One region of the Ureibacillus sp. FSL K6-2830 genome, then DNA from elsewhere that is predicted to be linked to it. Evidence: riboswitches for the same ligand, from Rfam matches in the RefSeq annotation. Region 1 holds a riboswitch; the other holds the start of a gene.

What was found. A riboswitch is a leader RNA that binds a small molecule or an ion and turns the genes downstream of it on or off. The one in region 1 is predicted to bind glycine.
Region 2: another riboswitch for glycine. It lies ahead of NSU17_RS05845 (ACT domain-containing protein); the one in region 1 lies ahead of gcvT (glycine cleavage system aminomethyltransferase GcvT).

What each region holds. Positions count from the first base shown of each region.
Region 1 is NZ_JBBOQR010000001.1:177,116-192,940, reverse strand. Features, by position in the region: gene rpmG (50S ribosomal protein L33) at 102-251, shown strand; gene NSU17_RS00970 (5-formyltetrahydrofolate cyclo-ligase) at 313-900, shown strand; gene NSU17_RS00965 (YqgQ family protein) at 897-1,124, shown strand; gene NSU17_RS00960 (LTA synthase family protein) at 1,437-3,332, shown strand; gene NSU17_RS00955 (DUF2759 domain-containing protein) at 3,584-3,763, opposite strand; gene NSU17_RS00950 (MBL fold metallo-hydrolase) at 3,965-4,609, shown strand; gene NSU17_RS00945 (DUF2626 family protein) at 4,760-5,005, opposite strand; gene NSU17_RS00940 (helix-turn-helix transcriptional regulator) at 5,117-5,818, opposite strand; gene comGA (competence type IV pilus ATPase ComGA) at 6,083-7,114, shown strand; gene comGB (competence type IV pilus assembly protein ComGB) at 7,087-8,154, shown strand; gene comGC (competence type IV pilus major pilin ComGC) at 8,168-8,473, shown strand; gene comGD (competence type IV pilus minor pilin ComGD) at 8,489-8,914, shown strand; gene NSU17_RS00915 (hypothetical protein) at 8,904-9,215, shown strand; gene comGF (competence type IV pilus minor pilin ComGF) at 9,188-9,637, shown strand; gene NSU17_RS00905 (shikimate kinase) at 9,824-10,336, shown strand; glycine riboswitch at 10,463-10,553, shown strand; glycine riboswitch at 10,557-10,637, shown strand; gene gcvT (glycine cleavage system aminomethyltransferase GcvT) at 10,726-11,826, shown strand; gene gcvPA (aminomethyl-transferring glycine dehydrogenase subunit GcvPA) at 11,847-13,193, shown strand; gene gcvPB (aminomethyl-transferring glycine dehydrogenase subunit GcvPB) at 13,186-14,649, shown strand; gene NSU17_RS00885 (rhodanese-like domain-containing protein) at 14,808-15,176, opposite strand; gene NSU17_RS00880 (lipoate--protein ligase family protein) at 15,298-15,825, shown strand, end outside.
Region 2 is NZ_JBBOQR010000001.1:1,188,877-1,204,701, reverse strand. Features, by position in the region: gene NSU17_RS05895 (hypothetical protein) at 1-77, shown strand, start outside; gene NSU17_RS05890 (hypothetical protein) at 156-308, opposite strand; gene NSU17_RS05885 (hypothetical protein) at 506-925, shown strand; gene NSU17_RS05880 (NADPH-dependent FMN reductase) at 1,050-1,610, shown strand; gene NSU17_RS05875 (amino acid ABC transporter substrate-binding protein) at 1,745-1,927, shown strand; gene epsC (serine O-acetyltransferase EpsC) at 2,138-3,031, shown strand; partial or broken gene NSU17_RS05865 (DinB family protein) at 3,084-3,224, shown strand; gene NSU17_RS05860 (rhodanese-like domain-containing protein) at 3,245-3,583, shown strand; gene NSU17_RS05855 (hypothetical protein) at 3,667-4,248, shown strand; gene NSU17_RS05850 (PFL family protein) at 4,412-5,773, opposite strand; gene NSU17_RS05845 (ACT domain-containing protein) at 5,788-6,066, opposite strand; glycine riboswitch at 6,140-6,216, opposite strand; gene NSU17_RS05840 (YceI family protein) at 6,548-7,078, shown strand; gene NSU17_RS05835 (amino acid permease) at 7,312-8,706, opposite strand; gene NSU17_RS05830 (hypothetical protein) at 9,039-9,200, shown strand; gene NSU17_RS05825 (class I SAM-dependent methyltransferase) at 9,212-9,817, opposite strand; gene NSU17_RS05820 (DUF1450 domain-containing protein) at 9,977-10,249, shown strand; gene NSU17_RS05815 (hypothetical protein) at 10,383-10,526, shown strand; gene NSU17_RS05810 (hypothetical protein) at 10,679-10,831, shown strand; gene NSU17_RS05805 (hypothetical protein) at 10,872-11,009, opposite strand; gene NSU17_RS05800 (sensor domain-containing protein) at 11,432-13,579, shown strand; gene NSU17_RS05795 (branched-chain amino acid aminotransferase) at 13,876-14,940, shown strand; gene NSU17_RS05790 (PhzF family phenazine biosynthesis protein) at 15,665-15,825, shown strand, end outside.

The sequences.
Region 1 (15,825 bases):
AATAAATGATGCTAGATTTTTTTTCAATTTATGTTATAATGACTTAGTCGTATAAATCATGCTTATATATAAATTCATGATAGAGAGTGGGAGGGTTAATAATGCGCGTAAACATTACATTAGCTTGCACAGAATGTGGAGAACGTAATTATATTTCTACAAAAAATAAACGTAACAATCCAGAACGTCTAGAACTAAAAAAATATTGCTCTCGCGAGAAGAAAGTCACTCTTCACCGTGAAACGAAGTAATGATTTTGCCAAAACCAATTCCGGTTTTGGCTTTTTACTTATAAGCAAAGGATTGATTGAAATGAACAAAAAAGAATGGCGAAATACTATTAAATCCTCTTTAAACCAAATGTCCAATAATCAATATCATTTACTTTCAGAAATGATAAAAAAGCGCTTATTCAATGAACCCATCCTAGAACAATGCCATACGATTGCGTTGACTATTTCAAGACAGCCTGAAGTGGATACTTATGAAATAATTAAGTCATGTTGGCAACTTGGTAAGCGAGTAGCTGTTCCAAAATGCAATCCAAAAACACGAACAATGGCTTTTTATCATATCACTAGCTTTTCTCAGCTGGAAACGGTATATATGGATTTGCAAGAACCTATACCAGAAAAAACAACTTATGTATCTCCTGAAGAAATTGATTTAATGATTGTACCAGGGATTGTATTTGATCAACTTGGGTATCGAATTGGTTATGGAGGCGGTTATTACGACCGGTATTTAACGAATTATAATGGGCATAAGATATCTCTAGCTTTTCATTTACAAATTGTCGAAGAATTACCAAAAGAATCTCATGATATTCCAGTTGATTTCATTATTACTGAAAAAGCTCTCATACATTGTGCCAACAATCGAAAGGAGATAGCTGAATGAAAACGATACTCGATATTCGCAACATATTGAAGCAATATGGATCGTTTATTTATACAGGAGATCGCTTAGGGGATTTGATGATGATGGAAGATGAAATACGCGAATTATATAAGTCGCAAGTTATAGATCCAAAAGAATTCCAATCGGCTCTATTGATAATTCGAAACGAAATAAAAAAAGAAGAAGAAAGAAAAATGAAATTAAATAACGAATATAGCCAATAAAAGAAAAAAATAATGATTGAATCAATTGTTAAAAAGGTGTAGACTTGTTAAGTCATTTTCATAAGAACAGTGTAGAAGCCACTGTTTTATTTTTGGGAACCTTTTTGTAAAAAAGACGTAAATATTTTTGGGGGTTTGTAAAGGGAAGGTAATATATAATTTTTATAACCTAATTTCTTTTAATTTTTTCGTAGTGCAATTCATTGAATAATGGCAAGAAAAAGATTAAGATATTATTTGCCTTCTTCTAAATATATGAAGTATATGTGCGAATGTTGTGACTTTGAATACGTAAGAAGAGGAGGATGCAAGATGAAGTCATGGAAATGGCCTAAACATACGATTTTAATAGTAGCCATTATCGCAACTTGGATTAAGACTGCAATCGTCTATCGAACCAGCTTTGAATTCGATTTAGAAAATGGAATGCAAGAGTTCATTTTATTTATAAATCCTCTTAGCTTTTTGCTTTTTGCTTACGGAATATCTTTATTTTTCAAAACAGAAAAGGCGCAGAATCGTTGGATTGTCATTACAAGTATGGTGTTAAGTATTGTACTTTATACAAATGTTGCTTTCTATCGATTCTTCAACGATTTTATTACGCTTCCTGTATTATTCCAAACAAGCAATTTCGGAGAATTAGGAACGTCTGTAGCTGAAATACTTAATTTTAAGGATCTTTTATACTTTATTGATGTATTTGTTATTTTGTTGGCAATTAAATACTTACCAAAAATGGAGACATTATATAGCGTTCGAAAAGAAGTTCGTCGCGCATATTTTGTCCTATCATTAGCTGTGTTATTTTTAAATTTAGGTCTTTCTGAAACAGAACGGCCACAGCTTTTAACTCGTAGTTTTGACCGCGAATTACTAGTAAAAAATATTGGAACTTATAATTATCATTTATATGATATTTACATTCAATCAAAATCTTCCGCTCAACGTGCTCTTGCCGATGGGAGCGAACTAGTGGAAGTCAATAACTATGTTCAAGCAAACCAAGCAGCCATTAATGAAGATATGTTTGGTAAATATCAAGGTCGAAATTTGATTGTCATTCAACTGGAATCATTGCAAAGTTTTGTCTTGCAAAATGACATGAATGGATACGAAGTTACACCATTCTTGAATTCCTTAATTCACGATAAAGATACGTATTACTTTAATAATTTCTATCATCAAACAGGACTTGGCAAAACAAGTGATGCTGAATTCTTATTGGAAAATTCACTGTTTGGTTTAGACCGTGGTGCTGTATTCTTTACGCATAGTGGAAATACGTTTAATTCGATGGCTGAAAAGCTAGGGAAAAATGGATATTTTACAAGTGTCATGCACGCAAACAATAAATCTTTCTGGAATCGTGATATGACATATCAATCATTAAAAATGCAAAAATTCTATGATATTGATAGCTATGAAGTAAACGAAGATAATTCTGTAAACTGGGGATTAAAAGACATTCCATTCTTTGAACAATCAGCGGAAATTATGACTGAAATGCCGCAGCCGTTCTATACAAGAATAATTACATTAACAAACCATTTCCCATTCACATTGGATGAAGAAGATAAAATGATTCCTGAGTACAACTCTAATTCAGGTACGTTAAACCGTTATTTCCAAACTGTGCGATACATGGATGAGGCGGTCAAATTATTCTTTGAACATTTAAAAGAAAAAGGATTGTATGAAAATTCCATTATTGTTATGTACGGAGATCACTATGGAATTTCTGAAAACCATAATAAAGCGATGGCTATGTACTTAGAAAAAGAAGAAATTACGCCATACGATAGCGCATTGTTGCAGTCAGTGCCGCTATTCATTCACGTTCCGGGATCTGGTGACGGGCGAATCATCGAAAAGGTTGGAGGTCAAATTGACTTAAGACCAACCATTTTACATTTGTTGGGAATTGACACTTCCAATGATATGCAATTAGGTGCAGACTTGTTCTCTGATGAACACGAAGACTTTGTCATCTTCCGTGATGGACGCTTTGTGACGGATCAGTATGTATTTGCGGATCAAACATGCTTCGATCGTGCAACAGGAGAGAAGGTGGATATTCAAGGATGTGCACCTTATATTGAACGAGCTCAAAAAGAGCTTGGATATTCAGATAAAATCATCAATGGTGACTTATTACGCTTCTATGATGAAGAAACGGGAAATTTAATATCTGAAGCGGTTAAATAATTGTTGATAAAGTGACCGTTTTAAACGGTCACTTTCGACTGTGGTGCATGCTTAGCTACAGAGTAATGGCAAAGAGGATAGCAGAGACTTATTTCTGCTTCTGTAGCAGAAAAGAGTTATAAGGGCTATGATTATAGAATGTGGGGGTTTCTAGAATGCTTTGATTTTCTAGAAACCTTTTTTCCTTTTAAAAAATTAATTTAAATAAAAAACGAGATGCGGCAATGCACCTCGTTTTTTATTTCTTTTCATTAGTGATGTACTGGTGGATAGCCTTGGTATAATACAGTCATGATGACAAACCAACCAAACACTACTCCAGATGCTAATCCAAAAATAATTGCTAAAACGTTTTTGTCTTTGATTGCGCGGAATGCCGCAACTAATGAAAGAATTGCAATTAAACCGAAAATAACCATTAATAAGTTCATGAAAAATATTACACTCCTTTCGACATCCAAAGAGTATGTCGGTAAAACAATATTCCTTCTCTATTTTATAGCAACAGTCATAAAATGTCGAGTTTTAAAAGTGACGTTTATATGAACAACGATTGATTCGTTTAAAAGTTAGAAATGAATTGGTTGGCAATGTTCATTTTTTCCAAACCATAGTATAATACGCTAGAGGTGATGAGATTGTTGGATGTTAAAACATTAAGTGTCGGTCCAGTGCAAGCAAATTGCTATATAGTGAGCAACCAATCAAAAGAATGCATCATTTTTGACCCAGGCGAAGAAGGAAATAGAATCATTTCTACTATTCAGTCTCAACAGTTGAAACCACTAGCCATCTTTTTAACTCATGCTCATTTTGACCATATAGGTGCTGTCGATGAATTAAGACAGGCTTTTCATATTCCTGTTTATATTCATAAAGAAGAAGAGGATTGGTTAATGGACCCAAATAAAAATGGTTCAGGAAAATATGTGGATCTTCCAACGTACCGTCTGCAATCGGCAGATTATATCATCGAAAAAGAGCAGACTTTTGTTGTAGGAGGCATGAAATTTCATGCGGTATTTACGCCAGGACATTCTCCAGGAAGCATTTCATATATTTTCGAAGACGATGGGTTTGCAATTGTAGGCGATACGCTGTTTCAAGGAAGCATCGGTCGAACAGATTTAATTGGTGGTTCACTGGAAGTGTTATTAAAATCCATTCATGAGAAGCTGCTTGTGCTGCCTGATGATTTTATTATTTATCCGGGACATGGAGGCTATACAACACCAGCTCATGAAATGGATACGAATCCATTTTTACATGGCTTTTAACTTAATAAGAGGGTGTCTAGAAAGTCGAGAATTTTCCAGGCACCCTTGCTTGCTTTTTCCTCCTGTGATAGTCGAAACAAACTTCCACTATCCTCGTCGCAAAAAGGGCCGCCTCAAAATGACTTTTGAGACAGCCCCATTTCTGATTTATTAGTGTCCAAGTCCACCCGGTACGTGGATAAACGTTGTGTAATAAGTAAATCCAGCAAAGAATATTGTCAAATAAGCTCCGAAAATGTACATGTACATGCGTTCTGAAAGGTTTAAGAAGCCTAATAATAAGAATAATACAGAATTACCTACGAATAATAGCGAAATCTCAATCATATGACCAAGATAGAACATTACGGCAAAAATACCTGTCCAGAATGCTAAAACTTTATACATATTAGCCATGTCAAATCCCTCCTTTTGTACGACACAATAATCTCAATGTTTATTATAAATGATAATTGACAATATTGTAAACTGATACTTCGATAGATTTGTGACAATCAAGTGTATCTTTTACAGAGCAACATTTGGCACAAATATTTCATATTTACAAAAATCGCAATCGTGAACCATACTTTCAAATTGAACAAATTCATTTTTTTCAAATAGTGTGTCGATTTGACCTTGTAAGTATGATTTATGTAGTTCACATACTATATCGCTATGTTCTTTTATTTGACTTCTATATGGACAGTTAAAAATCGTTAGCGTAATTTTCTTTCCTTCAGCAGTATCTACAATTTTTGGAATGTAGCCAACTAGTAGAGCAGCTTCAGATAAGATTTCTAATTTTTCTTCAAAGCTAAGAGGTTTAGTTATCTTTGATAATCTTTTTTGAATTTCTTTTAAGCCATCTTGATAACTAATTTTTTTCGCTGTCTTCAATGCATCTTGTCCCAACTCACATACAAGTTGAAGTGCCCATTTGACGAGATGTTTTTCATCTCGTTTTGGGAAAGTCAACTCAACCCCTTGTTCAGATACTTGATAAATTCGACCAGGTCTTCCACCTTTACCTGATTTAAAAAAATCAGTAGTGATGAGATGGATCTCCGATAATTTCGTTAAATGCAATCTTGCCACATTGGGATGTATATTAAATTTATCTGCAATATCTTGTACAGTAAATGCTTTTTTTTGTTGCAACATGTATTCATATATTTGAAAACGAGTTTCATCCGCTAAAGTACTCGTAATTTTTAATGGATGCAACATGTTGTTATCCCACCTTCAGTAATATTTATGCTACTTCAATTTTAGCTTTATTATTAATAAAATGATAGTGAAAATACGTGGTGATTATTGGGTGTTAGCAAAATATTCAAAATTTGTAATAAAATCTGCCATAAACTTTTCAAAAATAAAGTTTCAACAGAAAAAAGGGGTCAAATAAAAATTTTAAGAAAAAGCCTTTTCCAAATATAAACTTCGTCTTATACTATTGCTAAATTCAGCGGTCACGAATTTAGGGAAGTGGTGATGCGTTTGAAAGTGGAGTCCGTTATTGAAACAAAATCAACTCAATTATTGTTAAAAGCTTTACATTTCGGAGCTAGTGATATTTTAATTGAGCCAACTCCAAACCATTACACCATTCAGTTTCGCAAATATGGAAAATTATTTCCTGCAGGTCATTTCCCAATTGAATTAGGGGATCGAATGATTTCCTTTTTTAAATATAAATCTTCTTTAGATATTAGTGAAAAGCGAAAGCCGCAAAGCGGTTCATTTGAAGAAATGTTTTCCAATCGTTTGTATGCCTTCCGAGTCTCTACTTTACCTTCCGTATATAAAAGAGAAAGCCTCGTTATTCGTTTGTTTTTACAAAATGCCTCATATCCGATTGCTTCATTATGTTACGATCGCCATTCAGCAGAAAAATTATTGAGATTGATTTCCAATCGACAAGGATTGATATTATTTTGTGGCGCCACAGGATCGGGCAAAACTACGACATTATATTCATTAGCAAAATATTGCAGTGACACATTAGGGCGACATGTAATTTCTCTCGAAGATCCAGTGGAAAGCAGCCAGTCGTATATGCTTCAAATTCAAGTAAATGAGCTTGCAGGTATTACATATGCAGCTGGTTTAAAAGCAATTTTAAGACATTCGCCCGATGTCATTATGATTGGTGAAATCAGGGATGAAGAGACTGCAGAAATCGCCATGCGTGCTGCATTATCCGGTCATTTGGTGCTATCAACTATACATGCAAAAGATTCGGTGAATTGTCTATATCGTTTAATGGATTTAAATGTTTCCATAGAAGAAATTCGGCAAGCTTTGATTGCAATTATTGCCCAATGTTTAATTCAGTTACATGATAGCGATAGCAGGAAAGCAATTTATGAAATTTTGTCGGAAGATATTTTACAAGAAGCAATTATAAATACAGCGCAAGGAATTGAATATCACTTGCCAGTTGAGGAAACATTGGAATTCCAAAAAGCTGCTATTAAAGAATTGGGGGATTTGTCGTGCTACAGCAAATCAGCGAAAAAATGATTTTCCCCATTCAAAGAAATTATAAGGAGAAAGTTCGGGATGTTCCATCGCTCCTAAATAGGACAAGCATATTACTGAAAGAAGGATATACATTTTCAGATGCCTTGTTTATGTTACTTCCTTATCACGTTAAAGAATTGGAAAAGTGGAATGCTTTATTACAACAACAGTTCAATAACGGTTCATCGGCAGTGGATATTTTACAACAACTTTCAATTCCAAAACATTTTTTATTATTGATAGCTATTGCAGAAGAAAAAGGGGATTTGGCTGAATCATTGCACCACGTAAGTAAGCAAATAAAATTTCAAGAAGATACGCAGCGGAAAATTATGAAGTTGCTAATGTATCCCGCTTTCTTGATGATTTTATTAACAATGGTTTTTATATTGTTTCGAAGTTATTTTTTACCAAACATAGAGCAACTCGTGATTTCGAATCATTCAGAAAAGGTCAATAGTATAAACTTCGCTGTTGTATTGCTTCATATACCAGATTTTCTCATACTCCTATTCATTATTTCGTTATTCTTGATATTTATTTCAATTCATTCCATTCGAAAAAAAGAAATCGCTCATCAACTAAACATCATTATGAAAATCCCTATAGTGAAGTATGTTTATCAAGTGAATTTAACAAGACAATTCTCTCATTTGCTTGGAAGTTTATTAGTATCAGGTATATCACTTCAACAAGCATTGTCTATTTTAGAACAACAACAAATAAGTCGCCACTTATCATATATCACAGCACTATTGAAACAAAGGGTGAAGTTCGGTGATTCATTGTCAGAGGCTGTGAAGATACTTCAACTGTTTATGCCAAAGTTTGATGAATTGATTCAACACGGTGAAAAAAATGGATACTTAGGCCGGGAAATGCTCATATTCAGCGAATTGCTAAATGAGAGGATCCAATCGACCATCAAATTTTGCTTGGCGAGCATTCAACCTCTTTTCTTTATTTTGATAGCGATATGCATTGTTGCAGCGTATTTAAGTATACTGCTGCCGATGTATGACTTAGTCGAAATCATGTAATAGAGGTGAAATCATGAAAAATCAAAAAGGTTTTACGTTAATTGAGATGTTAATTGTGCTATTTATTATATCTATCTTAATATTAGTAACTGTTCCAAACGTAACGAAACATCGGAATACGATTGATGATAAAGGTTGTGAAGCATATATCCGCATGGTACAAGGGCAGGTAGAATCATACAAAATTGAATACAAAACCATCCCTACATTAGATCAGTTAGTAAACAAGGGATACTTAAGAGAGGGGATGGATAAATGTCCGAATGGCAAGGGATTTACCATTGAGACGGATGGAACTGTGACATTAATCAATCAATAAAGGAGCATAGAGCTATTGAAAGAACAGGGGTATACGCTATTAGAAATATTATTCGTTTTAATGATTGTCGTATTGGTTGGTATGTTAGGGACAACCTTTTCTTTTAAAATGACAGAAAAAATGGTTGTGGAACAGTTTTTCCACCAATTTACATTAGACATTCAAATGGCACAAATGCTGGCCTTGGAAAAGCAAAGGAGCTGTTTTGTTTCTTTTGTAAATCAAGATACTTATAGAATATACCATCAACTAGATGAAGTGATTTTAGAGAGAAAACTACCGGAAATCATTGAGTTTGATCAGTATAGTAATTTATTAACTCTTCGAATTGATCCAGATGGAAATGTAAAAAATTTTGGGAAATTCACTTTTTACACTCCTTTCGGACAAAAACATATTGTCATTAATATCAATAAAGGACGAATTCGTTATGTGGAATGAAAAGGGGACTTCCATGTTAGAATCGTTGCTAACGCTTATGATTATTATAGTAGCCATAAGTTTTATTCCGTTCATTTTTCAACTTCAGCATTCTCTATACAATCAATCGTTGGAATTACATGCATCCCAAGTGGCCTATGAAGCAGTTATTATTGCTAAAAATACCGGTATTTTCGAAGGGAAAAAATGGATCGACAACGTAGAATATGCTTGGTATTTTCAAACAGATGCGGTTTGTGTACGATTTAACAATTTAGATGGGGTACGATACAAATGCATCAATGGCGATGGCGAATTGTAAGAAGTGGAAATGGATTTACATTTATCGAGGCGCTGTTTCAATTGGTGATTTTTTCGTTACTCGCTCAAGTAATTTTTATTTTTTATCTATTAATTCAACAATGGCACAACACGATCGTGGCAGAAGAACAAATTAAATGGGAAATCTTTATTCATGATTTACAACAATATTTGCTTGATGCAGAGGATATTTATATAATGAATAATTCATTATATATCATAGACTCTTCCACAAAAACGATAAAAATAAACAAGATTACAGATGTGATTCGTTTGCAAATCAATGATCAAGGTTATGTGCCACTATTAATTGGTATTCGGCATGCCGAGTTTTCCCTTTCAAACAATATTGTAACGATAAAAGTAGAATTCTTGAATGGTATTGTAAAGGAGAGAGCGTTACTTGTACAATATCATAAATAACGAAAAAGGCATGATATTTCCCGTTGCCATTGTCTTTTTGTTTTTTCTTATCACTGTTGTAATTTTTTACAGTTCAACCTACTTAACTCAATTTTCTATTATAAATTCATTGGAAAACATAAACATTCGTGCTACGATAAATTTACTTGGAGAAACCGCAGAGTTTTAGTAGAAAGGTGTCTAATTATGCGAAAGATTTACTTAGTAGGGTTTATGGGGTGCGGAAAAAGTGCAGTCGGACGCCAATTAAGCTATGCCCTACGATTGCCCTTTTATGATATGGATAAAGAAATCGTCAGACAACAAGGCATGTCGATTCCAGAAATTTTTGAAAAGTTTGGAGAAGAATATTTTAGAAATTTAGAAACTGAATTTTTAAAAAACTTTCGTGACGAAGCTTGCATTATTGCGACTGGTGGCGGCGTTCCAATGAGACAAGAAAATCGACAAATAATGAGAAGAACAGGTTTAATCTTTTTTCTTGATGCATCATTTGAAGACATTTATAAAAGAATAAAAAATGACAAAAATCGACCAATTGCACAACGTTCGACTAAAAAAGAACTGGAACGACTATATTATTATAGGAGAAAATTTTATAAAAGAGCCGCTCACATCCGTGTCCTTACAAAAGATCGAACAATTCGCCAAGTGGTAAATTATATTGCTTTTCAAGTGAATCGACTAAAAGGCGAATGATAAGGTGTTGTTGTTTAAAAATGTTCGTTTTTTTAAGGAGTTTTAAAAAATGATTGCCTTCTATTACGTTCAATGTTAGGATATAGGCAAAGATGTCTGTTTGTTGAAAAATTTCATATGGTGCGGATGATTGTGCGGGGAGAGAACGTTTTTACGTCGCCGAAGGAGCAAGTAGTAGAACTATGAATCTCTCAGGCAAAAAGACTCGTACGGGACGCAACTCTGGAGAGTGCTGAATAACAGCCACCCAAGGGGAAAGCCTATTTTATAATAGGTGTAACTTTCAGGTGCAAGGACAGAGAATTCCTTTAAAAAGGGGATTTTCTGTCCTTTTTGCCTAGTTTAAAGATATTGGTAGTAAATTGTTAATTAATGAGGGAGGTTTCACGATGGGAGAATTAAAGAGAACACCATTATTTGACGAATATGCGAAATATGGTGCAAAAACGATTGATTTTGGTGGATGGGAATTACCCGTTCAATTTTCATCAATAAAGGATGAACATGAAGCTGTAAGAAATCGTGCTGGACTTTTCGATGTATCCCATATGGGAGAAATTCTTGTAAAAGGGAAAGATGTTCTCGGCTATCTTCAAAAATTATTGTCCAATGACATTTCAAAAATTCCAGTTGGCGGCGCACAATATAATGTAATGTGCTATGAAAATGGTGGGGTGGTAGATGATTTAATCGTCTATAATCTTGGCGATGACCAATACTTGCTTGTTGTCAATGCGGCAAATATTGAAAAAGACTTTGAATGGATGAAAAAGCATGCAGAAGGCGATGTAACGATTATAAATCAATCAGATGAATATGCCTTAATTGCACTTCAAGGACCTCTATCAGAAAAAATCTTGCAAACATTAACAGATGTGAACTTATCTGAATTAAAACCATTCCAATTTAAAGCATCTGTTCAAGTTAGTGGTTATTCTGTATTGTTATCACGCAGCGGATATACAGGTGAAGACGGCTTCGAATTATACGGGGAGCCAAATTCAATTGTAGCATTGTGGAATAAACTATTAGAAGCAGGAAAAGAAGATGGATTGATACCATGCGGCCTTGGAGCACGTGATACGTTGCGTTTTGAAGCATGCTTACCGCTTTATGGACAAGAATTATCAGAAAATATTTCTCCATTAGAAGCAGGCATCGGCTTTGCAGTAAAACTTCAAAAAGATGCGGATTTCATCGGTAAAGAAGCTCTTAAAAACCAAAAAGAACAAGGGCTTTCAAGAAAACTGGTTGGTATTGAAATGATTGATAAAGGGATTCCTCGCCATGGCTATAAAGTATTTAAAGGCGACACTGAAATTGGAGAAGTTACAACTGGTACACAAATCCCTAGTACGAAACGTAATTTAGGACTTGCTTTATTAGATATTCAATATACTGAAATTGGTACAGAAGTGGAAGTAGAAATACGCAATAAAAAGGTAAAAGCACATGTTGTGCCGAAGCCATTTTATAAACGTGAAAAATAAAAATTAATGGAGGTCAAACAATGAAGCATCGTTATCTTCCAATTACGGAACAAGACAAACAAGAAATGCTCTCTACCATTGGAGTAGAAAGCATTGATGAATTATTTGCGGATATTCCTGAAGAGGTGCGTTTTAAAGGGCTTTATAATATTAAAGAAGCAGCATCTGAATCTGCGCTATTAAAAGAACTAAAAGCTTTAGCAGATAAAAATATCAACACTGAAACAGCTGTTTCATTCTTAGGTGCAGGTGTATACAATCACTACAAACCTGTTATTGTGGACCACGTTATTTCTCGGTCTGAATTCTATACTGCTTATACACCATATCAACCGGAAATTTCACAAGGTGAATTACAAGCTATTTTTGAATTCCAAACAATGATTGCCGAATTAACAGGTATGGATTTAGCAAACTCTTCCATGTATGATGGCGGAACAGCGCTTGCAGAAGCAGGGATGCTTGCTGCCGGCTCAACAAGACGTAAAAAATTGTTAGTATCTGAAGCAATCCATCCTGAATATCGTACTGTTGTAGAAACTTATGCATATGGCCAATCAATCGAAGTAGTAAATGTGCCAATGAAAGATGGAGTTACAGATATTGAAGCATTAAAAGGTATGATTGATCAAGATACTGCGGCTGTCATGGTTCAGTATCCTAACTTCTTCGGTCAAATTGAAGACTTGAAAACAATGGGTGAGCTTGTACATGAAGCGAAAGGATTATTCATTGTTTCTGCAAACCCATTAGCATTAGGTGTGTTAACGCCTCCTGGAAAACTTGGAGCTGACATTACTGTAGGGGATGCACAACCATTTGGTATTCCTGAAAGTTTTGGAGGACCACACTGCGGTTATTTTGCTACGACTTCAAAATTAATGCGTAAAGTGCCTGGCCGTTTAGTAGGACAAACAGTAGACCAAGACGGACGTCGCGGTTTCGTATTAACATTACAAGCTCGCGAACAACATATTCGCCGTGAAAAAGCAACTTCTAACATTTGTTCGAATCAAGCATTGCTTGCTCTTGCTGCATCCGTTACTATGACAGCTTTAGGTAAACGCGGTATTCAAGAAATGGCAAAGCAAAACATCGTGAAAACTCGTTATGCAAAAACAGCGTTTGAGCAAGCTGGATTTACAGTTCCATTCCAAGGTGCTCACTTCAACGAAATCGTTGTAAAAGTAAACAAACCAGTGAGTGAATTAAACAAAAGATTATTAGAAAAAGGCATTATCGGTGGTTATGATTTAGGCCGCGATTATCCTGAACTTGAAAACCATGTGCTTATTGCCGTAACAGAATTGCATACGAAAGAAGAAATTGATCAATTAGTGCAAGAAATGGGGGCTTACAATGCATAACGAAAATCAACCGCTCATTTTTGAATTATCGAAGGAAGGACGCATTGGCTACAGTTTGCCAGAATTAGATGTGCCAGAGGTAGAATTATCAGAATTAGTTCCACAAGAATATTTACGTGAAGAACCTGCTGAATTACCGGAAGTTTCAGAATTGGATATTATGCGCCACTATACAGCATTATCTCGCCGCAATCATGGCGTAGATTCCGGATTTTATCCACTAGGTTCTTGTACGATGAAATACAATCCAAAAATTAATGAAGAAGTTGCCCGCTTCTCTGGATTCGCGAATATTCACCCGTTACAAGACGAGTCAACAGTTCAAGGTGCAATGGAATTAATGTACGAACTTCAAACAGCTTTAAAAGAAATTACAGGTATGGATGAAGTTACATTACAACCTGCTGCGGGTGCGCATGGAGAATGGACAGCATTAATGATGATTCGTGCTTTCCATGAAGCAAATGGGGAAGGTCATCGTAATAAAGTAATCGTTCCAGACTCTGCACACGGAACAAACCCAGCTAGTGCTACTGTTGCTGGATTTGAAACAATTACAGTAAAATCGGATGAAAATGGTTTAGTTGACTTGGAAGATTTACGTCGAGTAGTTGGGGAAGATACAGCGGCACTTATGCTGACAAATCCAAATACGCTCGGGCTATTTGAAGAGCACATCATTGAAATTGCGGATATCGTGCATAGCGTGGGCGGCAAAGTGTATTATGATGGAGCCAACCTAAATGCGATCATGTCGAAAGTTCGTCCGGGAGATATGGGATTTGACTGTGTACACTTGAATTTACACAAAACATTCACAGGTCCACACGGCGGTGGAGGTCCTGGTTCTGGTCCTGTAGGGGTAAAAGCAGATTTAATTCCATTCTTGCCGAAACCAGTATTAGTGAAAAAAGAAGATGGCACGTTCCATTTTGATTATGATCGTCCACAATCCATTGGCCGTGTAAAACCATTCTACGGAAACTTCGGCATCAATGTGCGTGCTTATACGTATATTCGTTCAATGGGTCCTGAAGGATTAAAATTAGTAACAGAATATGCAGTATTAAATGCGAACTACATGATGCGCAAACTACAACCTTACTTTGACCTTCCTTATGATCGTCATTGTAAACACGAATTTGTTTTATCCGGTCGACGTCAAAAGAAACTGGGTGTTCGTACGTTGGATATTGCGAAACGACTACTTGATTTCGGTTATCATCCACCAACAATTTACTTCCCATTAAATGTGGAAGAGGGGATGATGATTGAGCCTACAGAAACAGAATCGAAAGAAACTTTAGATGCGTTCTGTGATGCACTGATTCAAATCGCAAAAGAAGCGGAAGAGAATCCGTCTATTGTACAAGAAGCACCACATACAACTGTTGTGAGTCGATTAGATGAAACTCAAGCTGCTAGAAATCCAATTTTGCGTTATCAAAAACAATAGCGTTCACAATAAAAATATCCATGAGTGCATCTCATGGATATTTTTTACTACTTTTAAAACTAGCTATTTTAAAGATGATATATGACATGAGTAAAATATCATAAATGTTGTTGGCGAATCATGTCATTTCTTTAAATATAGGAATTTCAACAGGCAAACTAATTTTTTGTTTTAATTTTACCAGTCCAAGTTTTGAAACCGCCTTGAAGTTGATACAATTGATTGTAACCTTTTTTCTTTAAGAAAAGAGCTGCCCTAGAACTTCTTGTCATATTTTGACAATATAAATATACAGGAAGATCTGGACGAATTTCTTTGTAACGTTGACGCAATTGAGAAAAAGGAATATTACGTGCACCTAAAATGTGACCAGAATCAAATTCTTTTGTTTCTCGAACATCGATTAATTGAGCTTTTCGATATCCTTTAATAAATTCTTCTTGCGTCAAATTAGTAACAGATTTTTTTAAACGGAATGAACTTACTAAAACATAGATAATGATAAGTCCTAGGATTGTTGCAATCATATATAATACTGTCGCCACTTCTAAAATTCTCCTTTCTATTTACATAGAACATTATAAATAAGAAATTGGCATTCGTCCATTCAGTTTGATACAATAAAAAAGTTGTGAGGAGGAAAACAAGTTGAAAACGAAATGGTATTTCATTAATTCAGGACCATGCAGTCCTTCTTATAATATGGCATTAGACGAGGCATTACTCGATTTTCATAGTAGAGGCGAAATTCCACCAGTCATTCGATTTTACGAGTGGAATCCGCCAACCCTTTCTATTGGATATTTCCAAAGAGCACATCGAGACATTGATTTTGATGCTTTAAAAGCGCAAAATATTGGCTTTGTTCGGAGACCTACTGGTGGAAGAGCAGTTCTTCATGACAGCGAATTGACATATAGCATCATCGTTACAGAACAATACCCAAATATGCCTGAAACGGTTACAGAAGCTTATCGTTTTTTAAGCGAAGGCTTGTTAAAAGGGTTCCACAATTTAGGGTTAGATGCATATTTCAGCATCCCTGATACGGAGGAAAAACAAGAAGCATTGAAAAAACCAAAAAGTGCAGTTTGTTTTGATGCTCCAAGCTGGTATGAACTCGTTGTAGAAGGAAAGAAAGTTGCTGGAAGTGCGCAAACTAGACAAAAGGGTGTC
Region 2 (15,825 bases), 1.0 Mb from region 1:
CGGAAATCAACATGGCCGTTGAATGGGGCAGACAAATTGAATTGTTTACATTACAATTTGAAAAGATTGAAGAGTGATATGTTTGGATGAAATAAAATGAGTCGTTTCTTCCCATGAGAAACGACTCTTATATGTTTACCCCTTTGTTCATGCCATTAAATATCCGTTTCCATTTCAAATCGAGAATACGCAAAATCATACGTAGCTTCTAACATACGATCAGAAATGTTTACAAGCTGAATTGGTTCAAGTCCAAAATACTTCACCAAAAACTGAACCATATTTTTACGCTCTTTATTGCTCAACAAGGCCATCCCCTCCTATGTGATATATAACAATTATATTATATATAAAACTGATATACAACAGATAAACGCCTAATATTTCGTAAAAATTGTGAAAAGTTTATTTTTAAAAGGATGAAGAATAATAAAAGTAGTCCAAATAGGAGGAGTGCAAACAATATGGTGAACCCACTAAATTTCACGCTGTGGGGTGAGAAGTGATGAACATTTTTCGTGGAGACGCTCACAAAATTTATAAGCGGCTTAAAGAAAATCAAGATGCCATTCATGAATCAAAATATTTAAAAGATCTTTATGAAGTTCGAAAATTTTATGAGTCAATTGAAAGCGATGTGTTGCAATTAATTTACTATCGATTAGTAAAAGAGGAAAATGGGTCAGGCATGATTCCGATTTTTGTTTCGTCCATCCCTTTTTTATTTTTAATTTTTTCCGAGCATCTTCAGAAAATCCTGTTTCAAGAAGGAACGCGAAATTGGATGATTTTCATTGTTTGTTATATCACAGGTATTACATTTGCTTTGTTTCTTCATTTTAGGGAAAAGGCATGGGCGTCTTCCCATATTGAAATGATTAAAGATATTTTGGAAGAACGAAAGAACAAACAGCATGACATATAGATGTGAATATCAAGACAAAATCTATCCATAAAAATTACATTTTCCGACATCATAACTTTTCGACAAATTGGCAACATTGTTATCATAAAGAGTTTTTTAGAAAAATAATTAGGAGGAACTTACAATGTCAGAGAAATTAAAAATTGGGATCATTTTAGGAAGTACACGTGAAGGTCGAGTAAGTCCTCAAGTTGGCAAATGGGTAAAAGAAATAGCTGATAATCGTGAAGAAGCGGAATTTGAAATCGTTGATATCGCTGATTACGACTTGCCTTTTTTTGGTACGACAACATCTGATACAGTAGATCCTCGAGTAGCTAAATGGAATGAAAAATTAGCAAGTTTAGACGGATTTATTTTTATTGTGCAAGAATATAACCACAGTATTACAGGGGCTTTAAAGAACGCGCTCGATTTAGCTAGAGAAGTTTGGAATAATAAAGCGGCTGGCATTGTCAGCTACGGTTCTGTTGGAGGAGCACGTGCTGCTGAACATCTACGCGGGATTTTGGGAGAATTAGCGGTGGCAGATGTTCGGACACACCCTGCGTTATCTCTTTTCACTGATTTTGAAAACATGACAAAGTTCAAACCAGCAGAAATGCATACAAAAACTGTAAATGATATGCTCGACCAACTGCTTAAATGGTCCAAAGCTTTAAAAACAATTCGCAATAACTATTAACTTTATAAAATCTGCTTCAGTTCATACAATGGAGCAGATTTTTTATAGCGAAGAAAGCTGTTAGGAGGGGGAGCTTTATTAGGTAAATAGATAGCAACTGCGATTTTTTTAAGCAATTACCTACTTTAGGTGAATTGGATTGTATCGCTCCAGCTGTTAAAAAAGGAAATGCAGAATTATTAGAATGGTTAAATGAAGAAATTGAAAGTTTATATGAAGAAAAATTCTTTACAAAAGCATATGAAGAAACATTAAAACCTGCTTTCGGTGAAACAATCAAGGCGGATGCTGTAGTAGTTGAAAGCAAAGTTGAATAATGTTAAAAAATGCTTACTGGAGTGTTTATCCAGCAAGTTTTTAGTCTATCAATAGTTTTCTAATTGTCAAATTTTATGAAAAAATCAAGATAGTTGATAAACCTAGTGCAAGTTTTATATGATAGCAATAAATAAAATCTAAGGAAAAAGAATTTACTAGCAAAGGGGTTCCTTTCCTTTCCTTCGAAAAAAAATAGGGTGGTGGATTCATTGAAATTAGATGAATGGTTAAACAATGGTGTACCAAACATCGCCAATTCATTGCTCGATGTTCATAAACAACACTTTCCAATTGAACAATCTATCGGCTTTGAAGGGCAAGAAAAGATTATTAAAATTTTGAAGAACTTCCGTAAAGTGTTATACCCTTGTTTTTGCGACACCTTTAAAGACGAATTGCGCATTGAGACAAACATTGGGAATCTATTAAGATCAACTGCACTAGATTTAAAAGATATCATTTCGAAAGTGCTCAAAAATAATGGAGAAAGCCAACCGGAAGTAAGAGCAGAAGAAATCGTTGTGGATTTACTCAACAAATTACCTGAAATTCGTGAAATTCTACAAACGGATATTCAAGCGGCTTACAATGGAGACCCTGCAGCTTTATCATTAGAAGAAATTTTATTCAGCTATCCATCCATTACAGCCATTACGATACATAGGATAGCTCACGAATTATACCAAGCAGGCGTTCCAATTATCCCAAGAATTATGTCAGAGCATGCTCATAGTTTAACAGGTATTGATATTCATCCAGGAGCAAAAATTGGCGAGTACTTCTTCATTGACCACGGAACAGGTGTGGTGATTGGAGAAACAAGCACAATTGGTAAAAATGTTAAAATCTATCAAGGTGTAACGATTGGGGCAAAAAGCTTCCCGTTAGATGAAAATGGAAACCCGATTAAAGGAATTAAACGTCACCCAGACATTGGGGATAATGTAGTGATTTACGCGGGAGCAACAATTCTAGGTGGAGATACGAAAATCGGACATGATTCCGTCATTGGCGGTAACATTTGGTTAACTCAATCCGTTCCACCATATTCAAGAATTTACAACTCCCAACCGCTTCCAAATATTAAGCAGAAAAAAGAATAGGATTGTCTATCCCTTAAGCAAACATGATTGCTTAAGGGATTTTTATACCTTCATGGGACTTATTAAACACATTATTCATCTTCGTGGACAAGCAACAGGACTAATGATACAAGCAGGGCTAAAACCGTTTGGCGTTTATGGGCCGCCGAAAGAAGATTGGATTAATCTAGGAGTAGAGGAACCACCACTATAATTTCATAGGAGGTTTTTAAGATGGCATTGAAAAAAATTTCACCAGAAGAATTGTTTCAAAGAATGCAGCAAGGTGAGCAACTCACGATTTTAGATGTTCGAGATCAAGAGAAATATAATACCTTCCATATTGAAGGGGAAAACATCCAATCACTTAATATCCATAAAACAGAGATTTTCGAGTTAGAACATAATCAAGATAAAAACATATCAGCTTTACCTGAGAAAGGCGAAATCATTGTCACTTGCACAACAGGCAATTCTGCAACAAAATGTGCAAACATTCTATCCAAACATGATTATGATGTAGTTGTATTAGATGGGGGACTCACAGCTTGGAAGGATTATATAAAGAAGTAAGTCGTAAGACGTTTTAATGTTGTATAGTAGCTGTGGGTATTGGATTGGCTTTCTGAAAAGTTTGCTTTTTTGGTGGATTTACATTGAGGATAGAAGTTAATGTATCTGAAAGGAGGATATGCTATCCTGTCTTGGAAGCACTTTGGCAGGATAGTTTATTATTTTGGCGCGCCCATTTCATCTTTAGTATTACAAGATATCCACTAAGAGTGAAATTGGCAATCAACCAAAAAAGGATATCGGGTCATGTGATAATAGTCAAAGTCATGACAATAATAGTCAATCATCAAGAGATAATGGCCAAATTTGTGAACATAATAGTCAATCGAAAAAAATCTACACTTGAAAAGAGAGATAATAGTCAGAATCGAGCTGATAATAGTCAAGCTCCAAAAGATAATAGTCAAACTTGCGTATATAATGGCCAATCGACAAAAAAATGGCTTTCGGGTCATGTGATAATAGTCAAAGTCATGACAATAATAGTCAATCATCAAGGGATAATAGCCAAATTTGTGAACATAATAGTCAATCGAAAAAAATCTACACTTGAAAAGAGAGATAATAGTCAGAATCGAGCTGATAATAGTCAAGCTCCGGAAGATAATAGTCAAACTTGCGAATATAATGGCCAATCGACAAAAAATGGCTTTCGGGTCATGTGATAATAGCCAAAGTCATGACAATAATAGTCAATCATCAAGGGATAATAGCCAAACCTGTAAACATAATAGTCAATCGATCAATTTCATAATAGCCAAGTAAAAGAGCGAATGAGAAAGCTGATCTCTTCATCACTTTCTACATTCGCTCTATCACTTATATCAATTAATTCCCCAACGCTTGTAGTGGAGCTGGAATGCGTCCACCTCGGCGGATGATTTTTTCAGAGCTAAATGGATTTACGCCCATCACAGGTGCTCGTCCAAGCAGGCCGCCAAATTCCACCATTTCGCCTTCTTTTGCGCCAGGCACAGGGATGACGCGAACGGCTGTTGTCTTTTTATTAATCATACCAATAGCCGCTTCATCTGCAATCATTGCAGAAATGGTACTAGCAGGTGCGTCTCCCGTAATGGCAATCATATCAAGCCCTACTGAACATACGCATGTCATCGCTTCCAACTTTGATAAGCTTAGAGCACCTTCTTCAATACCACGAATCATGCCGTTATCTTCACTAACTGGGATGAAGGCACCGCTTAATCCACCCACATAGGAAGAAGCCATCGCTCCGCCTTTTTTCACTGCATCGTTCATTAATGCAAGGGCGGCGATTGTGCCGTGTGTACCAACACGTTCCAAACCAATTTCTTCTAAGATTTCAGCAACACTGTCGTTCATCGCATTTGTTGGTGCCAGTGACAAATCCATAATGCCGAATGGGACCCCTAAGCGTTTTGCTACTTCTCGGCCAATTAATTCACCAGCGCGGGTAATTTTAAATGCGGTTTTCTTAATAATATCTGCCACTTCACCTAAGTCAGCATCTGGATAACGCTTTAGTGCATTTAACACAACTCCTGGCCCGGAAACTCCGACATTCAACACAACTTCTCCTTCACCGGATCCGAGGAAAGCTCCTGCCATAAACGGATTATCTTCTACAGGGTTGCAGAACACAACAAGCTTTGCACAGCCGAGACCCGATTTATCTTTTGTAAGCTCTGCTGTTTCTTTAATGATTTCACCTAATTGACGAACTGCATCCATATTGATGCCGGCTTTTGTTGTTCCAACAGAAACGGATGCACAAACTCGCTCCGTGACTGCTAGAGCTTCTGGTAGGGCATCAAATAATACTTGGTCTCCCTTCGCAATTCCTTTATGCACAAGGGCCGAAAATCCACCGATAAAGTCAATACCGAGGGTTACAGCAGCACGGTCTAATGTTTTGGCAAGTTCCACTGCTTGATCTTTTGTTGCATTGCCTAGAAGATCTGCAATTGGGGTCACGGCAATACGTTTATTAATAATAGGGATGCCATACTCTTTCTCCACTTTTTCAGCAGTTGTTTTTAAATCTTTTGCGTAGCGAGTGATTTTATCATAAATTTTTTGATTCATTTTATCGAAATCGGAATCTGCACAGTCTCTGAGATTAATCCCCATCGTAACTGTACGGATATCCAAGTTTTCAGTTCGAACCATTCGGATGGTTTCCATCATTTCTTGAATTTCAAAATTCATATTTGCACGTCCTTTCACACACGATGCATTGCTTGGAAAATTTCTTCAAGTTGTACAGTAATGACAACGCCAATTGATTGACCAAGTTCATTAAGTTCTTGTTGTAGAGTTTCAAGATTAGGTAAATCGGTCACATCAATCACCATCATCATTGTGAAGAAATCTTGTAAAATCGTTTGGCTGATATCTAAAATGTTGATGTTTCGATCTGCAATCACAGTCGTTACTTTAGCGATAATGCCAACTTGATCTTTTCCAATGACACTTACAATTGCTTTTCTACGTTCACTCATTTGTTTCACCTCAATTGATGTAATAAAAAAGAGATTGGCTTCCCAATCTCAAACACAAAAGAATAATAAGGTTTATCATTCTTCTGTCCTTTTGCCTGAGATTGTGAATCCTTCGGCGCCACAAAACGTGGTCTCTCCAGAAGCTGCTCCTGCGTGTAGTTTTACCCACAGCATTCATCGCTACACCTATTCAGTTCCAATACTAAAAGATACTAACACCTTTGGAACAATTGGTCAACAAAAAATATATTGAAATTTTTCATAAAAAGGAAAATTCAATCTATGATTCAAAATGTAGATTAAATGTTTTTTTCGTAAAGAAGAGGGAATATATGAAATAAAACATGAGATTCATAAATGGAAGGATTGACAAAAAAATAAGTGCATGATATATTTATCTCGAATTCAAAATAAATTAATTCAAAATAAAATAATCATATATATCTTGAATTCAAAATAGGATAATATGGGAGGTATGAAAATGGCGAAGTGGGTTGTTGACAAATCACACTCAGAAATTGGTTTTGAAGTAAAGCATATGATGGTGTCAAAGGTGAGAGGGCATTTTGATTCTTATACGGCTGAAATTGAAGCGGAAGATTTAACGGATCTGACAACTGCTACAATTGCATTTACCTTTGATGTTGCGAGCATTAATACAAAATCAGAAGATCGCGATAATCATTTAAAATCTGCAGACTTTTTTGATGCGGAAAAATATCCAACAATTACGTTCCAATCCAAAATGATTACGAAAACAGATGATAACGAATATGAAGTGACAGGGGATTTAACAATTAAAGATGTAACAAAACCAGTCACATTCGAAGTGGAGTACAATGGTAAAGGGAAAAACCCTTGGGGCGTGGAAGTTTACGGATTCGAAGCGGAAGCAAAAATCAACCGTGAAGAATTCGGTCTTACATGGAACGCTGCCCTTGAAACAGGTGGCGTATTGGTAGGAAAAGATATTAAAATAAAAGCAGAATTAGAAGTGAACCCTGCAAGCTAATAAGTGGGGGGAAGAAGAGGGTGTCTAGAAAGCGAAAACTTTCCAGTCACCCTTACTTTTTGATAAAAATTTTTCTTTTACCGATCATTGCTCCGGCGGGAAACATATCCTAGTCGCAAAGGTGTTGACTCAATAGAGAACTTTTATTAATTATGAAGGAAAAGCTTATTGTTTTAAAATGATGCTCAAGCGAAAAAAAGCTTGTTGCACTCATTGCAACAAGCTTTTTGATCCTATTTTTTATTCAATACACTATGCGTTCTTCCATACACAAAATACACTAATAAACCAATAATCATCCAGATAAGACAAGTAAACATTGTGAATGTAGATAATTGGACGATCATGAAAATACAAAGGAGGGAGGAAAGAATTGGCACAATTGGGAACAATGGTACTTTAAATCCTTCTTTTAATCCATCAATTTTCATTTTTCTAATAAAGATAACGCCGATCGATACAGCAGCAAAAGCAATCAATGTACCGATATTCACAAGTTCTGCCAACTTATCAATCGGAATAAAACCAGCGAATAAAGATACAAATATTGCATAAATCCATGTGTTTTTTAACGGGATTTTACGGCGAGGGTGAATTTCTGATAACACTTTTGGAAGCATTCCGTCACGAGCAAAGGAGTACACTAAGCGAGTACCTCCGTAAAGCATAACGAAAATCACCGTCATCATACTAATAACTGCTCCGAGCGAAATAACCCCAAATACCCAATCAAGATTTTTCATTTCCATCGCATAAGCAACAGGATTTCCTACATTCAATTCTTTATATGGAACCATCCCTGTTAACACAAGGGAAACGGCTACATATAAAATTGTACAAATCACGAGCGTTCCGATAATTCCAATCGGCATGTTTCGCTGTGGATTTTTTACCTCTTCAGCAGCGGAAGATACCGCATCAAAACCTAAATAAGCAAAGATTACTAGTGCCGCTCCTGATAAAATCCCACCAAAACCAAATGGCATAAATGGTTGCCAGTTGTCAGGCTTCACATAAAACATTCCAACAAGAATAAAGAGTAAAATAATCCCTAGTTTAATGAAAACCATGATTTTATTTAATCGGTTAGACTCTTTCATTCCTAAAGATAGGAAGGAAGCTAAAAGTAAAATAATTATAATGGCTGGTAAATTGATATATGTTCCGTTTGCTGGACTGAATGGGCCAGATAATGCTTGCGGCACGTGAATGCCAAATCCTTCAACAAGAGATTGAAAGTAAGCAGACCAACCAGTTGCCACTGCTGCAACAGCTAAACCATATTCAAGCAAAAGACTCCATCCGATTATCCAAGCGATTAGCTCACCAAAGATCACATAGGAATATGTATAGGCACTACCAGCTACTGGAATCGATGAAGACAATTCCGAATAACATAAGGCTGAAAAAGCGCATACAATTGCTGCCAAAATAAATGAGAAAACGATGGCAGGGCCTGCATGAACAGCAGCTACAGTACCTGGTAAAATGAAAATCCCTGTTCCGACAACTGCTCCAACACCAAGAGCGATTAAATCAAATGAATTCATTGTTTTATTAAACTGTGATGTGCCTTTTTGATTCAATAATTCGCTTAAAGATAATTTTCGAAATAATTGATTTTTCATAGCTCATTCCATCCTATTTTGATATAATAATTCATTTATTAATGATTTTTATTACTTAAAAATAAAATCGAATAAAGTATAGCACTTTTTCGCGTTGAAGTGTTGAAGAATCGAAAAGTTATAATCTTTAATTAATTAACAAATTTCTGATTATTATATCAATTTATATTATTGTAATATAATAATATAAATTATTCCCATCCTTATTAAGTTGTCCTGCGTTTTAAAAACATATTCAAAGCGTGTGAAGTATATCTAGTAAGGCTCTCTCATACAATGGGGAAAGTGTAATTAACTTGATAGAACATTATTAGAAAAGGGAGAATCAAAATATGAACATATTTATATGGATGGGGATATTTTTATTGCTATTTGGCGTTTATTTTTCAAAATGGACAGCCTTCGCATTAATTATTTCCATTGTCGGATGCACGGTCATTTTTGGGGGATTTATCTTAAAACAACGGCAAAAAATAATGAAAAAAAGCCATTAAGACAATGGCTCCTAGTTTAATCGATAAATAATAAAACGTTCTTGCCAATTTTTTTCGTGCAATGTAGGAATGGGAATTTCCATTACTTTTTCAAAAGGAGTGTAATGATTTACATAATCGATGTAGTCATTTGATGGATAGTATAAAATTACGTCCACAGGTCGCTTTTTCTCTTCGATTGAGAGCATGATATGATGCAGAACTTTCATAAATATCTGCAAAGAAAAAGGGTTGAAAAAATAAAATTTATTTTCTGTCGGTTGAATTGGGTAATCTTGAGCGAAACAGCGGAGAAACTGGATTTTATCTTCCTTTTTTTTAAACTTCTTGCAATATCGTTCTCGGTTTTTCATTGCTTCTTTTATGAATTGCTCGTTCATGTCGATACCCAAGACAGATGCATTTGTTTTGTAGTGGAGGAAAATGCTTAATCGCCCTAATCCACAGCCAAAATCGACAATGGAGTCGTTCTCGTTGATTTGATAATTTTTTAGCAATTCTTCTAAGGCAGAATAAGGAGTGGGTTCGTAGCGGTTGTAATGAATGGATTGATAGATACCGTTATTCGATCCACAAGTTTCAATATGGAGGAAACGATCATATTCTGTTTCGTTCATCATTATTCTCCCATCTTTATAAGGTGTTTTTTAGTATATCGAAGTGGTGAAAAGGTGTACATCCTTTTAGTTGGTTTGTCAAAGTTTATTCACGATGAAAAGAGTAGAACATAGTATAATATAATTAATTAACGGTTTACATAGCGAAGGAGTGCGCACATGTTTAAAAAACTATTCGGCCGAAAAAGCGAACCTTTCAAACATAGAGTTGAATTTTGTGTTTCGAACAGGGCTTATTGCCATCCAGATGTATACGATGAGTTGGAACAGCGAGAAGATGTAATAGTGGAAGATACAGGGTGTAATTCCTATTGTGAAATTTGCAACGGTCATTATTATGCCCTTGTTAATGGCGAGCCAATTTCAGCAGATAGTGCAAAAGAGTTATTAGAAAAAATCGAAGAAGAAATCAAGTTGAATCCGATTGAGTGAAGAGCCGCAATTTGAAGAAACAAACAGGCGTTTACAGTTTCTTCGATGAATGCAGAATTCCTCTAGAAGTAACAGTTCAACCGTTTTTGCATATATCAAAAGTGAGCGAATCTTCTGCAACGGAGGGAAGGAAATGGGGTATTATCCCATGGGTTATGGATTTGAGCAGATTTTAATCAATATTTTATATTATTTAGGTGTCTTCATTATTATTGCAACAATTGTTTGTGTCATTTACGGCTTCATATACAGTTTGATATTCGGGGCGGGCGTTTAAGGAATTTCCTTAAGCGTTTTTTTATTTGATTGAAAAATGACAATCACTTGACGATTTTCGTAAAAGCCTATTTTTATAGAAAAGATGTTATATAATAAAGATGTAAATGAAATACAACTTTAAGTTCAGCAAACTGTTTGGAGGAATAGTTTATGGAACAAAATGAAAAAGCAGAACGTCTAAAAAATATGTTAGATGGAGAATTTCAACCATTGCATGAAAAAATTGATCGGCTTGAAGATGAAGTGAAATCCTTGCAAGAAGACATAAAAAGCCTAATGAAGTTGCTTTCATCAAAGGAATAATTTTTCCGACTTTACAAAAATTATAGTCACAACTTTAACCTCATAACGTCTCTTTTCTAAAAGGCTGTCCGTAAAGACCGTTAACGGTTTGCGGTTCAGCTTTTTTTAAGCCATTTTTCTCTCTTGCAATGAAATACAAGCTATTCTTCCCCCAAGTCAATTTCATTCTCATATGCAAGATGTGTTTTCTCCCAGAAACGAAAATTCCTATCAATTTATTGAATTTTTTCTCCTCACAAACAATAGTATATATCTAAGCATTTTCGTTTTATCTCGCACAGAAAAGCTAGTTCATCTTCTTTCAATAAATTTATTCAACATTCACCTTTTGTTAATTTTTACGTTACTATAAGGTGGAAATCCAATAAAAATATGCTCCGCAAATAAAATTAGAGAAATTATGACATAATTTCAACAAATTTATAAAAATTATTCATATTAATTATTACTTTTTCACCTTAATTATAGGTTTTTGTTAATATGGTATTATAAAAATAGTAAAAAATTAGTGTAATTTCCAAGAGCACTTAAGTATGGATAATAGAAAAATGGTATTTTTTGGACATTTTTTCGATTTCTGTAAAGGAGCATTAATGATTTATGGATGATAAAATAAATGTTTCGTTCAATGTTGAACAGCAAATTGACATACAAAGTTTGGCTGAAGAATTGAAAGAATTGAAAGAACTGAAATATGCATTAGATAAATCCTCTATTGTCGCTATTACGGATGCACAAGGAAGAATTACATATGTCAATGAATTATTTTGTGAAATTGCCCAATATTCTCGAGAAGAATTAATAGGGAAGACTCACCGTGTCATCAATTCTGGTTTTCACTCAAAAGAATTTTTTAAACAAATGTGGAGTGAAATAGGAAAGGGGAACATATGGAGAGGTGAAATAAAAAATAAAAAGAAAGATGGCTCTTATTATTGGGTACATGCAACTATTGTTCCTTATTTAAATGAGAAAGGAAAACCATATAAATATTTCTCCATTCGAACAGATATTACGAAAGAAAAAGAATTGGAAGAAGAACTAGAACGAAGCTACAAAAAATATGAGTTGATCGCCGAACATTCCGACAACTTTGTAGCGTTAGTTGATGAAGATGGTGCTTTTCATTACGTCTCTCCAACATTCCAAATACTATTACATTATGATTTAAAATCATTAGAAAAACAAAATGTATTTAATTTGATTCACTTGGAAGATTCAGAACTGTTAAAAAAGGAAATCCAAAAATTATTGAATATGTCCAAAGGGAAATCTTCGCGTAAGTTGGAGTTTCGATTGCTCCATGGTGATGGAAGATACATTGATGTGGAAGCGACGATTAAAATCATTCATAATGATGAAAATCCGTTAAACAATTTAGTACTAATTGTCATGAGCGACATAAGTGTTCGTAAAGAAGTAGAGCAGAATCTTTATCGCTTAGCCTATCACGATAGTTTAACAAATTTCCCTAATCGTCCAACTTTTATGAATGAGCTTCGATCGTATGTTATGGATGTTCGATTAACGAATAAAAAATTTTCTATCTTATTCATTGACTTAGATGATTTTAAATTAATCAATGAACAACTTGGGCATGATAATGGGGATTTAGTCATTGTGAAAGCTGCTGAAAACATTCGAGAATCAATTCGAGAGATCGATTTAGTGGCTCGAATGGGCGGTGATGAGTTTATTGTACTGTTGCGTGATATTAAAGACGAACAAGATACTATTAACATAGTGAATAACATAATTGAGAAGTTTCAAAAACCCATTGTTGTAAACGGAAAGGACAATGTATTGACTTGCAGTATTGGAGTAGCTTCATATCCTGAACATGGCACAACACCGGAAGAGCTTATTAAAAACGCAGATTCTGCTTTAACTCAAGTAAAACAAAAGAGTAAAAACAATTATGCTGTTTACAATAAAAAATTGGAGAATATGTCCTTAGAGCGACGCATTATTGAGAATGCTATGCGAAAAGGGTTAAACGAACATCAATTCTTTTTAGAATATCAACCAAAATTCAATATTCATAATGATGAGATTGTCGGTATGGAAGCGTTGGTTCGCTGGAATCATCCAGATTTAGGAACAATTCCTCCGGGGAAATTTATTTCTCTTGCTGAAGAAACAGGCTTAATTATTCCATTAGGGGAATGGATTTTAAATGAAAGCTGCAAACAAGCAAAAGAGTGGCGAGAAAAAGGTTTCGGGCAGTTAATTGTGTCTGTCAACGTTTCGGTTCGTCAATTGCAAGATCCAAAATTCGTTCAACAGGTAGAGCGAGTGTTGAAGGAGACCGGATTTAATCCGAAATTCCTTGAATTGGAAGTGACGGAAAGTATTTTTGCAGATTTAAATTGCATAACTCCGATATTGAAACGCCTTCGCAGTCTTGGAATTCATATCTCGGTGGATGATTTTGGAACGGGATATAGCTCATTAAGCTATATTAAGCATCTTCCAATTGACGCGTTAAAGGTAGATGCTTCATTCGTTAAGGATATTCATAAAAATGAGGAGAGTAAAGCCATTGTAAGAGCAATAATTAATTTGGCAGAAACAATTGGGTTAAAAGTAATTGCGGAAGGCATAGAAATTGAAGAGCAAGTGAGAGCGCTTCGCAATGATGGTTGTATCTTTGGGCAAGGCTATTTTTATAGCCGTCCATTGAGAAAAGAAGCATTTGAAGAATATATCCGTAGTAAAGGTTTTATTACATCGAGAAATATAGTTTGATTGTACAAAATTTGTCCTGCGATATTTTTAATCGCAGGATTTTTTTCTAAGCTTTCATCTTTGTTTTATATGAAAATAATTTTGTCTTACTTTATAAGAATAAAGAAACTGAAATATTAATAGAAATTCTATGTTAAAATACTATTTTATAAAAATAGTTCATCAAATAGCATTTCTATATAAAATTTAGTTAGTTTTTTCTAAATATTCTTTTAACAATTGTTAAAAAAAGTATTATACTATTTTAATAACAGAATTTTTTTCTGAATATTCAACAAAATATTGGAGGCTTTACTATGACAGAAATAACAGTAGAATTAACAGACAAACCGAAAGAAAAGCCAGCTCCGGACGAACTGGGCTTTGGACATTATTTTACTGATCACATGTTTATAATGGATTATACAGAAGGGAAAGGATGGCACGACCCTCGCATTGTGCCTTATCAAAAAATTTGTCTAGAGCCATCCAGTATGGTATTCCATTATGGCCAAACAGTTTTTGAAGGCTTAAAAGCGTATCGAACACTAGATGGAGAAGTTCAGTTATTCCGCCCTGATGCAAACTTTAGACGATTAAATCATTCCAATGAACGATTAGTCATCCCACCAGTGGATGAAGATCTTGCATTAGAAGCGCTAAAAAAATTAGTGGATATTGACCGGGATTGGGTACCGGATGCACCAGGAACTTCTTTATACATTCGTCCATTCATCATTGCAACTGAGCCGTTTTTAGGTGTACATCCTGCTAAAAACTATTTGTTTATGATTATCTTGTCTCCGAGCGGTTCTTATTATAAAGAAGGTATTAATCCACTAAAAATTATGGTAGAAGAGCGATATGTTCGTGCAGTAGTGGGTGGAACAGGTGAAGTAAAAACAGGTGGTAACTATGCAAGCTCCTTAATTGGACAAATTAACGCTGAAAAAGAAGGTTACTCTCAAACATTATGGTTGGACGGTGTTGAAAAACGCTATATTGAAGAAGTAGGGAGTATGAACATCTTCTTCAAAATTGATGGTAAAGTCATTACGCCAGCGCTTACAGGAAGCATCTTACCTGGTATTACGCGTGATTCGATGATTAAAGTTTTACAATCTAAAAATATCCCAGTAGAAGAACGACGTATTTCAATTGATGAAGTAGTGGAGGCTGCTCATAACGGAACGCTAGAAGAAGTATTTGGGACAGGCACTGCCGCGGTGATTTCACCAGTAGGGGAATTAAAATATTTAGACCATCGCATCATCATAAATGACGGAAAAATCGGCGAAGTATCTCAAATGCTCTATGATACGTTAACTGGCATCCAATACGGAAGAATTGAAGATCCATTCGGATGGACTGTACGCGTATAATTTAATTTAATGTTCTACTCGCACCTTTCGCTAAGGTGCGAGTTTTTCAGTTTTCATCTTGTGCATTTTCGACGGCAAATATATTGAGGAGTTTGACTAATATCTTTTGGGATTTGACTATAAAGTTCTAGCATTTGACTATTATCGTTCCTTACGAGAGCCGATTTTATTCGGATGGCAAATATATTGAGGAGTTTGACTATTATCTTTTAGGATTTGACTATAAAGTTCTAGACTTTGACTATTATCGTTTCTTACGAGAGCCGATTTTATTCGGATGGCAAATATATTGAGGAGTTTGACTATTATCTTTTAGGATTTGACTATAAAGTTCTAGACTTTGACTATTATCGTTTCTTACGAGAGCCGATTTTATTCGGATGGCAAATATATTGAGGAGTTTGACTATTATCTTTTAGGATTTGACTATAAAGTTCTAGACTTTGACTATTATCGTTTCTTACGAGAGCCGATTTTATTCGGATGGCAAATATATTGAGGAGTTTGACTATTATCTTTTAGGATTTGACTATAAAGTTCTAGACTTTGACTATTATCGTTCCTTGGGGGAGTAGATTTTTTTCGGTTGGCAATTTTATTGCAGACTTTGACTAATATCGGATGAAGAATGGCTATTATTGTCGCTGCTTTGACTATTATCTCTTATAACAACTAAGGCAAATTTTATAAAAGAAAGGGGATTGTCTAAAATGCCAATGATCCCATTTACCAAGTAGATGCATTTACAAGTGAACCGTTTAAAGGGAATCCAGCAGCGGTCGTTCCTCTTGAGAATTGGCTTTCAGATGAAATGATGCAACAAATTGCGGCGGAAAATAATTTATCTGAAACAGCTTTTGTCGTTCATCAACAAAATGAAGAATA